Linked DNA regions of Novosphingobium sp. G106. The protein of the gene in region 1 interacts with the protein of each later gene in a pairwise test. Links are inferred from orthologs where the notes say so. Each region holds a gene or a part of one and is shown in the gene's direction. Other genes may lie near its edges.

Region 1 (7,698 bases):
TCCCGACGGCAAGGAAGGCAATGTCCTGACCGTGGACTTCACGGTCATGGGCATCCCCTGCATCGGACTCAACGGCGGCCCCGTGTTCAAGCAGAGCGAGGCCTTCTCGTTCCAGATCGCGACCGACGACCAGGCAGAGACCGATCGCCTGTGGAACGCGATCGTCGGCAACGGCGGCGAGGAAAGCCAGTGCGGCTGGTGCAAGGACAAGTGGGGCCTCTCGTGGCAGATTACCCCGCGCCAGCTCACCGAAGGCATGATGGACCCCGACCCGGCAGCCTCCAAGCGGGTGTTCGAGGCGATGATGGGCATGAAGAAGATCGACGTCGCCACGATCGAAGCCGCCAGGAGGGGCTGAGACCACGCCCCACGCCCGGCGCAGAATCACCGTGCGCTCAGCCTCATGGAACCGCTATGGCGCGCGCTGGACACGACGTCCGTAGGGCGCGGGGCGTCTTCCCCAAAAGTGAACTACTAGAAACACAGGGATTTATCGGATGCTTGCACTCTACGGCCACCCCTTCTCCTCGTACACATGGAAGGCGCTGATCGCGCTCTACGCCTACGAGATCCCCTTCGACTTCCGCGTGGTCGACGCCGATCATCCGGAGAACGGCGAATTCGTCGCCGCAGCCGGGCCGCTGGGCAAGTTCCCCGTGCTCAAGGACGGCGACAACGTCCTGTTCGAATCCACCGCGATCATCGAATACCTCTCGCAGCGGCATCGCGGCGAAGGGCTTCTGCCCGAGGACGCCAGCGCCGCGCTGGGCGTGCGGATGCTCGACCGGGTGTTCGACAACTACGTCATGAACATCATGCAGATCGCGGTGAACGAGGCGATCCGCACCCAGGGCAAGCCCGATCCCGCCGCCCTGGCCGACGTCCGTGCGCAGCTGACGCGGACCTATGCCTGGCTCGAGGGCTGGCTCGAATACTATCCGCCGATCGACCACATCACGCTGATCGAATGCTCGGCCGCGCCATCGCTGTTCTATGCCGACTGGGTCCACCAGATCGGCGACGAATTCCCGCGGCTCAAGCACTGGCGCGCCCACCTGCTGAGCCTTGAGCCGATCGCGCGCTGCGTCGAGGATGCCCGCCCGTTCCGCCCGTTCTTCCCGCTCGGCGCGCCCGATCGCGACTAGGAGAAGCCCATGCCGGCCCAGCTCAACCACACGATCGTCTGGTGCAGCGACAAAAAGCGCTCTTCGGCCTTTCTGGCCGAGATGCTGGGCCTGCCGGCTGCCGTGCCTTTCGCGAATTTCCTGGTAGTCCCACTGGAGAATGGGATCTCGATGGACTTCATGGAAAAGGAAGGCCCGATCGCGATGCAGCATTATGCGTTCCTCGTCAGCGATGCCGAATTCGATGCGGGCATGGCGAAGATCGCCGAGAAGGGCCTGACCTACTGGGCCGACCCGGCGCGTCAGGGGGGTCAACCAGATCAACCGCCACTGGGGCGGCCGCGGGGTCTATTTCGAGGACCCCGACGGCCACTTCCTGGAAATGATCACCAAACCCTACGGATCGGAGGAGGATCTATGAGCCCCAACGGCACTGATACGGCCAACGAACTGTCCGTCACCCGCTTCATCGCGGCCGAACCCGCCAAGGTCTGGGACATCATGGTCAACCGCACTGAGGAATGGTGGTGCCCGAAGCCATGGCGAGCCGAAATCGACGAGCAGGACCGCCGTCCGATGGGCGTCTGCAACATGACCTTTTACGGCCCCGACGGCGAGCAGAGCCCGCAGAACGGCATCTACCTGGCCTACGAGGAAGGCAAGCGCTTCGTCACCACCGACGCGGTGACCGCGGACTTCGAGCCCAGCGGCCCCTTCATGATCGGCATCTGGGAAATCGAACCTGAAAGCGACGGCACCCGCTACACCGCCCGCGCTCGCCACTGGAGCGAGGAAACCCGCAAGCAGCACGAGGAAATGGGCTTCGTCGAAGGCTGGGGCGTCTGCGCCGACCAGCTCAAGGCGCTTTGCGAAGCGGATTGACGCCGCATTCGGTTCGCCGGTGCGAACTCTCATTCGGTGCTGCGAGGATCAGCCGTTGACGAATCAAGTGGGCGGCTGTTCACTTAGGGCGAGAGGAACGCCCGAATGGAAACAGCAGACATCGTCGACATCTACCAGCTGGAAGCCTTCTGCCACCACGCCGTGGACCATGAGGACCAGAGCCTGCTGCCGCTCGTCTTCACCGAGGACGCGCGGTTCGACGGGCGCGATGCGGGCGGCAACGGGCCGCTGTGCGAAGGAATCGAGGCGATCCAGGCCTTCTTCGCGCTCGGCAAGCCGCCCCACCCCGCCGCGCACCACATGACCAATTGCTACGTCTACGAGCAGGATGGCCACGTCCGTGTGAAGATGAAGTGGATGGTGCCCGATCCCGCCACCGGCCAGATGATCGGCGGCGTCAACGACGACTGTGTGATCCGGACTTCCGCAGGCTGGCGCATCAAGGAGCGCGTCGCGAGGCTCAAGTATCCGGCGCAGGGGTTCGCCCCTCAGGGAGCCGGTCAATGAGCGCGCTCGAAAAATATGGCCCCTGGGCGGTCATCACCGGCGGTTCGGACGGTATCGGCGAAGGCTTCGCCCGGCTGCTTGCCGGAGCGGGGATCAATCTCGTTCTCGTCTCGCGCAGCGAGGCCAAGCTCTCGGCGCTGGCCGACGCGGTACGCAGCGACTTCGCCGTCGAGGTGCGCACCTTGCCGCTCGACCTGTCCGAGGAAGGCGCGATCGAGGCGATCCGGAGCGGAACCGCGGACCTCGAAGTGGGTCTGCTCGTCTGCAACGTCGGCGCCGTGTTCGGCGCCGGCCGCTTCCTGCGCAGCGAACTCGCCGATATCGAGAAGACGATGCGGCTCAACAACTGGAGCCACGCGACGCTCTCGCACCATTTCGGGCGACCGATGCTGGAGCGCGGTCGCGGCGGCATCGTGCTGATCGGCTCGATGGCGGGCAATGCCGGCGGCGCCTCGACGGCGCTCTACGGTGCGGGCAAGGCTTTCGCGCAGATCTTCGCCGAGGGCCTGTGGTCCGAGGTCAAGAGCAAGGGGATCGACGTGCTCTACGTCGTCGTCGGCGCGGTCGACACGCCCAAGCGGCAGAGCCTGGGCATCGAGGATTCGCCCGACCAGTTCGTCGCCGATCCGGCCGAAGTCGCGCGCGAGGCGCTGGAAGCGTTGCCCGAAGGACCGGTCCTCGTGCCCAAGCACCTGGCGGAGGACTTCGCCTATTTCAGCGGCGCCCCGCGGCGCGAGGCGGCCGAAGCGATGACGGCGATGCTCAAGGGTTTTCCCCGCAAGAAGGGTTAGAGCGCAACCAGCTTCAACCGAACCACTTGTCGTCATCCCGGGCTTGATCCCGGATCCCGCTGCCTGTCGGCCTCGCGGCTAAAGCGGGCCCCCGGATCAAGTCCGGGGTGACGAGATTCGGCAATCTGAGATGATCATGTCTAGGCGAAAGCCGCAGCCTTGCGCAGCAGCTGATAGGCTTCGACTACTTCCTGCAACCGCGTCTCGTAGCCGCGGTCGCCGCCGTTGCGGTCGGGGTGGAATTTGCGGACGAGCTCCGAATAGCGGCTGCGCAGCGCCTTGCGGTCGGAATCGAGCGGCAGGCCGAGCACGTCGAGCGCGCGCCTCTGTTCCGGCGATACGACGATGCCGTCCTGGCGCTGTGCGGGTTGCCGCGCCCTGACGTGCGCCCTCGCCCGGCCGCTGATCGCTTCGAGCGGATCGGCGAAATCGGCCCAGCGCGGCGCGGAATCGATGTTGCCGTTGGGCCGGAAGGCACGCGTCTCGCGCTCCCAGCCGTGGAGCGGCGATTGGGCTTCGAGGATCTCGTCGGCAGTCATGCCCGCGAAGAAGTCGTAGCCCGAATTGAAGGCACGGACGTGGTCGAGGCAGAACCAGCGATAGTCGCCCGGTCCGTCGAAGCCGGGCGCGCGTTCGCCTGGCGCGCGGAATTCGCCCACCTCGTCGCAGTCCGGCGCATCGCAGGACCGCTGGGTCTGGTGGCGTCCATGGAATCGGTCGTGTCGCACTGGTGCCAGATGGCAATAGATCGGCTAGAAGCCAAGATATGAACGGACCACTTGCCCAGGAAATCAGCCAGCTCCTCATCGCGGCCTTCGCGCCGACGAGCCTGGACATTATCAACGACAGCGCCAGTCACCACGGCCACGCCGGCCACGACGGCAGCGGCGAATCGCATTTCACCGTGGCGATCGAAAGCGCGGCGTTCGCGGGCGTGTCGCGCCTCGAACGCCAACGCATGGTCAACCGCGCGCTCGGCGACATTCCGGGACAGCGCGTCCACGCGCTCGCGATCAAGGCGAAAGCGCCCGGCGAGTGAACGAAGCGCCTCGACGCACGAGGCGCACCGCGCGCATCCTGCTGCTCGGCCCTGACGACCGCCTGCTGCTGTTTCGCTACCTGGCCGAGGGATTCGATCCGTTCTGGATCATGGCCGGCGGCGAGTGCGATCCCGGCGAAGACTATCCCGAGGCCGCCCGGCGCGAGCTGCGCGAAGAGACCGGGATCGACGCCCAGCCGCTTGCCCTCGGCATCACGCGCGAGGCGAACTACGTCTATGCCGGCGAGCCCGTCCGCGCGGTCGAACATTTCTTCGTCCATCGCACCGACGCCGCAGCGATCGACACCAGCGGCCACACCGAGCTCGAACAGCAGGCGATGCAGGAGCATCGCTGGTTCACGCGCGTTGAGATCGGCGACTGGCCCGAGACGATCTACCCGCTGGAAATCCTCGATCTGATCGAAAGGGCGCTCGATTCGGCTTGAAGGAGCAATCTGCGTGAAACCCTACGACTTCTGGTACTGGACCGGCATTCCCGGCCGCGGGGAGTTCGTCCGCCTCGCGATGGAAGCCGCCGATATCCCTTACCGTGACCGTGCCCGCGAAGAAGGCAACAATGCGCTGAGCCGGCATCTGGAGGGCATGAAGCAGCCCGCTTTCGCCGTGCCGCTGCTCGAAGGCCACGGCGTGACGGTGGCGCAGACCGCGAACATCCTGCTCTATCTGGGCGAGAAACATGCCCTCGCACCGCAGAGCCTTTCCGGCAGGCTCTGGGTCCACCAGCTTCAGCTCACCATTGCCGACGTCGTCACCGAAGCACACAACGTCCACCATCCGATCGGCGCGAGCCTTTACTACGAGGACCAGAAGGACGTCGCCAAGCAGGCGGCTAAAGGGTTCCGCGAGGAACGGATTCCCGCCTTTCTCGACTACTTCGAACGCTCGGCCGGCAACAGCGGCTGGCTGGTGGGCGACGCCTGGACCTATGCCGACACGTCGCTGTTCCAGCTCGTCGAAGGGCTGCGTTACGCCTTTCCCGAGCGAATGAAGGCATTGGCCAAGGACTACCCAAAGGTCGCAGCCCTCGCGGAACGTGTCGCGGAGATGCCGCAGCTCACGGACTATCTTGCCAGCGAGCGCCGACTGGCGTTCAACGAGCAAGGAATCTTCCGCCACTATCCGGAGCTAGACGGACCATGACAAACCCCGTCATCCAGACCATCACGCCGGTCACGCACGATCTCGGCGCATTTACTGTCCGCCGGGCGATCCCTGCGCCGGCGCGCAAGATGGTCGGCCCTTTCATCTTCGTCGACCAGTTCGGTCCGGCGCATCTGCCTCCGGGCCAGGCGATGGACGTGCGGCCGCATCCGCATATCAACCTGGCGACGGTGACTTGGCTGTTCGAGGGCGCGATCGACCACCGCGACAGCCTCGGCACTTTCGCGACGATCCGTCCCGGCCAGGTCAACCTGATGACCGCGGGCAGCGGCATCGTCCATTCCGAGCGCAGCCCGGCCGAGGAGCGCCCGGCCGGCCCGCGCCTCTACGGCATGCAGACCTGGCTCGCCCTGCCCGACGGGCGCGAGGAGATCTCCCCCGCATTCGAGAGCCGCACCGGCCTGCCGCTGATCGAAGACGGACATGCCATCGCCCGCGTGATCATGGGTACGCTCTGGGGCCAGACCGCGCCCACCACGCAATATGCCGAGACGATCTACGCCGAGATCGTGCTGGGCGCCGGCGGGGTGCTGCCGATCGACAGCCAGGCCGACGAGCGGGCGGTGATGCTGGTCGGCGGCGAAGCCGAGGTCGATGGCATGCCGCTGGCCCTCTACGAGCTGACCGTTCTGGCCCCCGGCGCGGTGTTGACGCTCCGCTCCAGCGCCGGCGGCCGTGTAATGCTGCTGGGCGGCGAGGCCTTCAACACGCCGCGGCACATCTGGTGGAACTTCGTCAGCTCCTCGACCGACCGGCTCCAGCAGGCCGCGCTCGACTGGCGCGAAGGCCGCTTCCCCAAAGTGCCCGGCGACGACCAGGAGTTCATCCCGCTGCCCGAGGGCAAGCCGAAGATCGTCTCCTACCCGTGAACGACCATCCGCATCATCCGACGCTGCTGCGCGCGCAGGGCGAAGGCCATGCCCGCGTTGGCTATTTCGAGCTGTTCTTCGACCTCGTCTATGTCTTCGCGATCACGCAGCTGTCGCACAACCTGCTCGAGCATCGCGACTGGATCGGCGCGGCGCAAACCTTGATCCTGTTCATGGCAGTGTGGTGGGCGTGGATCTACACGACCTGGGCGACCAACTGGGTCGATCCCGACCACGGCGCCAACCGGCTGGTACTGGGCGCAGGGATGATCGCCAGCCTCGTCATGTCGAGCGCGATCCCCAAGGCCTTCGAAAGCGCGGGCATGGCCTTCGCGGTCGCCTATGTTCTGCTGCAGGTCGGCCGCTCGCTCTATGTCTCGTGGGTCTGCGGCGAGTGGCAGCGCGACGACAACTGGGGACTGGTCCGCGTGACCATCTGGTTCACTGCCTCCGCTCCACTCTGGCTGATCGGCGGCGCGGCCGATGACCCGGTGCAACGGATGGCCTGGTGGACCGCCGCGCTGACGATCGAAACCGTGAGCGCGCTGGTATTCTACGCTGTTCCCATCCTCGGCCGTTCGAGCGCCGACGATTGGGCGATCGCCGGCGGCCATATGGCCGAGCGCTGCGCGCTGTTCATCATCATCGCGCTCGGCGAAGGCGTGCTGATCACCGGCGCGACTTTCGGCCAGCTTGTCGCACAACCGGTGACGATCGCCGCCTTCCTCACCGCCTTCCTCGGCTCCTTCGCCATGTGGTGGGTCTATTTCGACGTCGGCGCCAAGCGCGGGGCAGAACACATCGAGCATCACGAGCACCCGGGCATCATCGGCCGCGATGCCTTCACCTACTGGCATATCCCGATCGTCGCCGGGATCATCCTGATCGCCGTCGCCGACGAACTGACGCTCGCCCATCCGCTCGAGCCCGTACACGGCGACTTCCTGCTGGTGACCGCGGGCGGCATGGCGCTGTTCCTGATCGGGGTGATGACCTTCAAGCGCATCAGCAGCGGCAAGGACTGGTTTCCGCCCTCGCATATGGCCGGGCTCTGGCTGGTCGCGGCGCTGGTGCTCTGGGGCTGGCTGGCCCATCCGGCAACGCTGCACTTCTACATGGGCTCGACCGTGATCTTCGGGTTTGTCGCCCTGTGGGAATGGGTCAGCTATCACGGCGGCTGGATCGAACGGATGGAGCGGCGCGGCTGGTGGCTGGGCCGGATGCTGCGGCGCTATACCGAATGGCGGATCGCTTCGCTGGAAAAGCGGCGCGCCCGCTGACAC
Region 2 (3,743 bases), 1.1 Mb from region 1 along the record:
GCTGGTCGGTGGTATGATCGGGCGTGAGGAACTGGCCTCGCTCGACTATGAAGACCGCCTGTCCGCGCTGATCACTGCCGGCATCGGCGTCTGGGACGTTCTTGCTTCGGCCGTACGTCCCGGCAGTCTCGATGCCGCGATCCGCGAGGCCGAACACGCACCACTCACCGAACTGATCGCCACCCTGCCCCAATTGCGCGCCGTGGCCTTCAACGGCGCGACGGCCGCCCGGATCGGACGCAAGTTGCTGGCCGATGCGCCGGTCGAACTCGTCGATCTTCCCTCGAGCAGTCCGGCCTATGCAGCCATGCCCCTGGCCGAAAAGCGCCGCCGCTGGCTCGAATTGCGGGAATTCCTGTCCTAGTATCCTTATGCGACGCTTGCTTCCGCGGCCGCAGATGCACATAGGAAACCGATGACCGACAAGACCGACAAGATGAGTTGGACGGGCAAGGCCGCGCTTGCGGGCGCCGCCGTGGGCTCGGCCGCGCTCGCTGCCGCCCTGCTCTATGCCTCGCGCCGCAAGGAACGCGCGCAGAAGTCCCTGCCCAAGCCGCCCTCAACGCCATTGGCAGAGGCGCCGGAGACCGACTGATGCAGCCGATCAACCACGTCCACGGCCGCGCGATTCCGTTCGGCCGCAAGAATGTCGATACAGACGTGATCATTCCGGCCCACTGGCTGAAAACGATCACGCGCGAGGGCCTGGGCCGCGGCGCTTTCGAGGCCGTGCGCAAGGAACCGGGCAACGTCTTCGAGGACGCCGAATATGCCGGCGCGCCGATCCTCATCGCGGGTGACAACTTCGGCTGCGGATCGAGCCGTGAGCACGCCGCCTGGGCGCTACTCGACATGGGCGTGACCTGCGTGGTCGCGCCTAGCTTTTCGGACATCTTCTCGGGTAACGCATTCAAGAACGGCATCCTCGCGGTTGTCCTGCCGCAAGAGGCGATCGACCGGCTGATGGAAGTCGCCAAGACCGATCCGATCGACGTCGATCTCGATACGCAGACCGTCACGACACCGTTCCAGGATCGCTTTACCTTCGACGTCGATCCCTTCCGCAAGCACTGCCTGCTGAATGGGCTGGACGAGGTCGGCCTGACGCTGGCCCAGGCCGATGCCATTGCCGCGCACGAAAAGCGGGCGGATGCCGAATTGCCTTTCCTGTCGCACGCCGCGGCTGCTTAAGGGCTTACACAGGGGACGCCGGCGACACGATCGCCCGGCGAACAGGAGCGACAACCGAGATGACCACTTTCGATGACCGCGAGCGCGGCGAAGAAGCCAAGTTCGCCCGCGACGAGGACATGCAGTTCCGCATTCAGGCGCGCCGCAACCGGCTGCTCGGCCAGTGGGCAGCCGAACGCATGGGCCTCTCGGCCGCTGAGACCGACGCCTATGCCAAGAGCGTCGTCCAGGCCGATTTCGAGGAAGCCGGCGACGAGGACGTGATCCGCAAACTGCTCGGCGATCTGGTCTCGGCCGGGATCGACGCCAACGAGGGCGAAGTCCGCACCGCGCTCGCCGAAAAGGCCATCGAAGCGCGCCGTGCGCTAATGGGCGAGGCCTGATCCCGTGGCGATGGCCGCTGCCGATATCGAGGCGCTGATCCGCGCCGCCCTGCCCGACGCCGAGGTCGAGATCACCGATCTCGCCGGCGACGGCGACCACTATTCGGCGCGGGTCGTCTCCGAGGCCTTCCGCGGCAAGACTCAGGTCGCCCGGCACAAGATGGTCTACGAGGCGCTCGGCGGCCGCATGGGCGGCGAGCTTCACGCCTTGCAACTCAAGACAGAGGTTCCCAACTAGGGGCAGTATTTTCAGGGACCGGATTTTTCGGGTCCCGTTTCCAGGGTCCATTCGCTTTATGTCCGACGCTCACAGCCGCATCGCCGAAATCGTCCAGTCCAACCCGGTCGTGCTTTTCATGAAAGGCACGCCGCTGTTTCCGCAGTGCGGCTTTTCCAGCCGCGCCGTGGCGATCCTCGATCACCTGAACGTCACCTACGAAAGCGTCGACGTGCTGCAGGACATGGAAATCCGCCAGGGCATCAAGGAATATTCGGAATGGCCGACCATTCCCCAGCTCTATGTCAAGGGCGAGTTCGTCGGCGGCAGCGACATCATGATGGAGATGTTCGAGGCCGGCGAACTGCAGGGCATCCTCACCGCCAGCTGAGCGGGGCACCTCGCTCCTCACAACGCTGAAGCGTGAAACGCGGTGCTCAGGCGCCGCGTTTTTCGTTGTGGCTGGTTGGGAAACCCAGTCCGGAGGGGGAGGAGGCGGGACCGGGAGACTAGACCGGCCCCGCCTCCGTTTCGAGACTACATTTGGGGTGTCAGCTATCTAGCATGACGCGTGCCAACTTTGCGAAATGTCAGATTTCCGCGGATTCCGGTGCTTGCACGGCTGCTAACCAAGCAGATTGTGTAAGTATTTCCGACAGGCCCGGCCGCTTCTCGACGCCGCTTTTCCCTTGCCAGGTCGGCCGGCTGGCGGAACACTGGATCGATGAGTGAAATGCCCAGCGAAGCCCCCAACGTCATTCCTGCCGCCACAGTGGTCATCTTCCGGCACTGCCCTGAAGGTGGCCCTCCGCAGCTTCTGATGGTCCAGCGCGCCAAGGAGATGCGGTTCGCTGGCGGTGCCGCGGTTTTTCCGGGCGGCAAGATCGATGAGGCCGACCGCGTGCTGGCCGCTCGGCTTTCACCGGATGCCGATCCTGATGTGGCCGCCGCACGCATTGCCGGCATCCGCGAGACTCTGGAAGAAACCGGCCTGGCCATCGCCATCGAGCAGCCCGTCTCGGTGGCCGATGCGATCGCCGCCCGCGCCTTGCTGCTCGAGGAAGGCGAGCTGGCGCCGGTGCTCGAACGCTTTGGCTGGACGCTCGACCTCGATAAGCTGGTGCCATTTGCCCGCTGGTGCCCGATGCGCGAAGGTGCTTTCGACGCGCGCTTCTTCCTGGTCGACCTCGGCACCGGCGCGGTCGAAGTGACCGTCGACGCCACCGAGAACACGCGGCTGTTCTGGGCCAGCGCGGCCGAGGCGCTGCGTCTCGCCGATGCCGGCGAAATCCAAGTCATATTCCCGACACGCCGCAATCTCGACCGGCTGGCGCTCTTCGCCACATTCGCCGAAGCCCGTGCCCAGGCGGAAGCCATACCGGTGCGGATGATCACGCCAAGCCAAGGCGAACGCGACGGCGAGCTCTGCCTGACGATCCCCGAGGACCACGGCTACCCGGTCACGTTTCAGTCGATGTCCACGGTCAGGCGGGGGCTCTAGCCCCCCCTCGCGGCACGCGCGCCGAACAGCGCCAGCGGGATGCCGATGGCGCAGTAGACCGCCATCACCAGGATCGTCACCGTGTAGTTGCCGTTGAGCCGATAGACCGTCCCCGTGCCGATGATGCACAGCACGGTCAGGGGCAGCGTCACCGTCGCGGAGAGGCCATAGGCGCGGCTGAAGCTCGCCGGGCCCAGCGCCTCGGCATAGGCCTTGCTCGCCGCCGGGATACCCGCTGAGCCGTGCATGCCCATGACGCCGATGACCACCAGCAGCAGCGGGAACGGCAGGCCGAGCAGGAACAGCAGCCACAGCACCGTCCCGTCGAAGACCACCAAAGCGACGGTGCGCGCGCCGCCGAGCCGGTCGGCGATCATGCCGAACAGGATTGAGCCGGCCATGCCGCAGAACGCCATCGTCGAAGCCATGAATGCGCCGTCCTTGGCCGAAT

The links.
Region 2: the proteins of KRR38_RS10495 (region 1) and grxD interact in binary tests that used the Escherichia coli proteins (3 or more experiments, as listed by UniProt). The link is inferred for Novosphingobium sp. G106 from one-to-one orthologs.

The regions. Positions count from the first base shown.
Region 1 is NZ_JAHOOZ010000001.1:2,180,430-2,188,127, forward strand. Bases 2,763-5,727 are described here. They hold KRR38_RS10495 (BolA family transcriptional regulator), read left to right. Parts: upstream 2,763-4,091; coding sequence 4,092-4,364; downstream 4,365-5,727. Other genes in these bases: KRR38_RS10485 (SDR family oxidoreductase), read left to right, coding at 2,763-3,325; KRR38_RS10490 (J domain-containing protein), read right to left, coding at 3,466-4,053; KRR38_RS10500 (NUDIX hydrolase), read left to right, coding at 4,361-4,810; KRR38_RS10505 (glutathione S-transferase), read left to right, coding at 4,890-5,525; KRR38_RS10510 (pirin family protein), read left to right, coding at 5,522-5,727. Also shown: KRR38_RS10460 (VOC family protein), read left to right, coding at 1-358; KRR38_RS10465 (glutathione S-transferase family protein), read left to right, coding at 498-1,145; KRR38_RS10475 (SRPBCC family protein), read left to right, coding at 1,542-2,006; KRR38_RS10480 (nuclear transport factor 2 family protein), read left to right, coding at 2,112-2,534; more of KRR38_RS10485, read left to right, coding at 2,531-2,762; more of KRR38_RS10510, read left to right, coding at 5,728-6,415; KRR38_RS10515 (low temperature requirement protein A), read left to right, coding at 6,412-7,695. UniProt on the Escherichia coli protein: Involved in cell resistance against acid stress.
Region 2 is NZ_JAHOOZ010000001.1:3,298,467-3,302,209, forward strand. The notes cover bases 608-3,526. They hold grxD (Grx4 family monothiol glutaredoxin), read left to right. Parts: upstream 608-1,870; coding sequence 1,871-2,182; downstream 2,183-3,526. Other genes in these bases: leuD (3-isopropylmalate dehydratase small subunit), read left to right, coding at 608-1,191; KRR38_RS15670 (DUF1476 domain-containing protein), read left to right, coding at 1,251-1,574; KRR38_RS15675 (BolA family protein), read left to right, coding at 1,579-1,812; KRR38_RS15685 (NUDIX hydrolase), read left to right, coding at 2,516-3,292; KRR38_RS15690 (MFS transporter), read right to left, coding at 3,289-3,526. Outside these bases: KRR38_RS15655 (DNA-deoxyinosine glycosylase), read left to right, coding at 1-364; KRR38_RS15660 (hypothetical protein), read left to right, coding at 416-595; more of leuD, read left to right, coding at 595-607; more of KRR38_RS15690, read right to left, coding at 3,527-3,743. UniProt on the Escherichia coli protein: Monothiol glutaredoxin involved in the biogenesis of iron-sulfur clusters.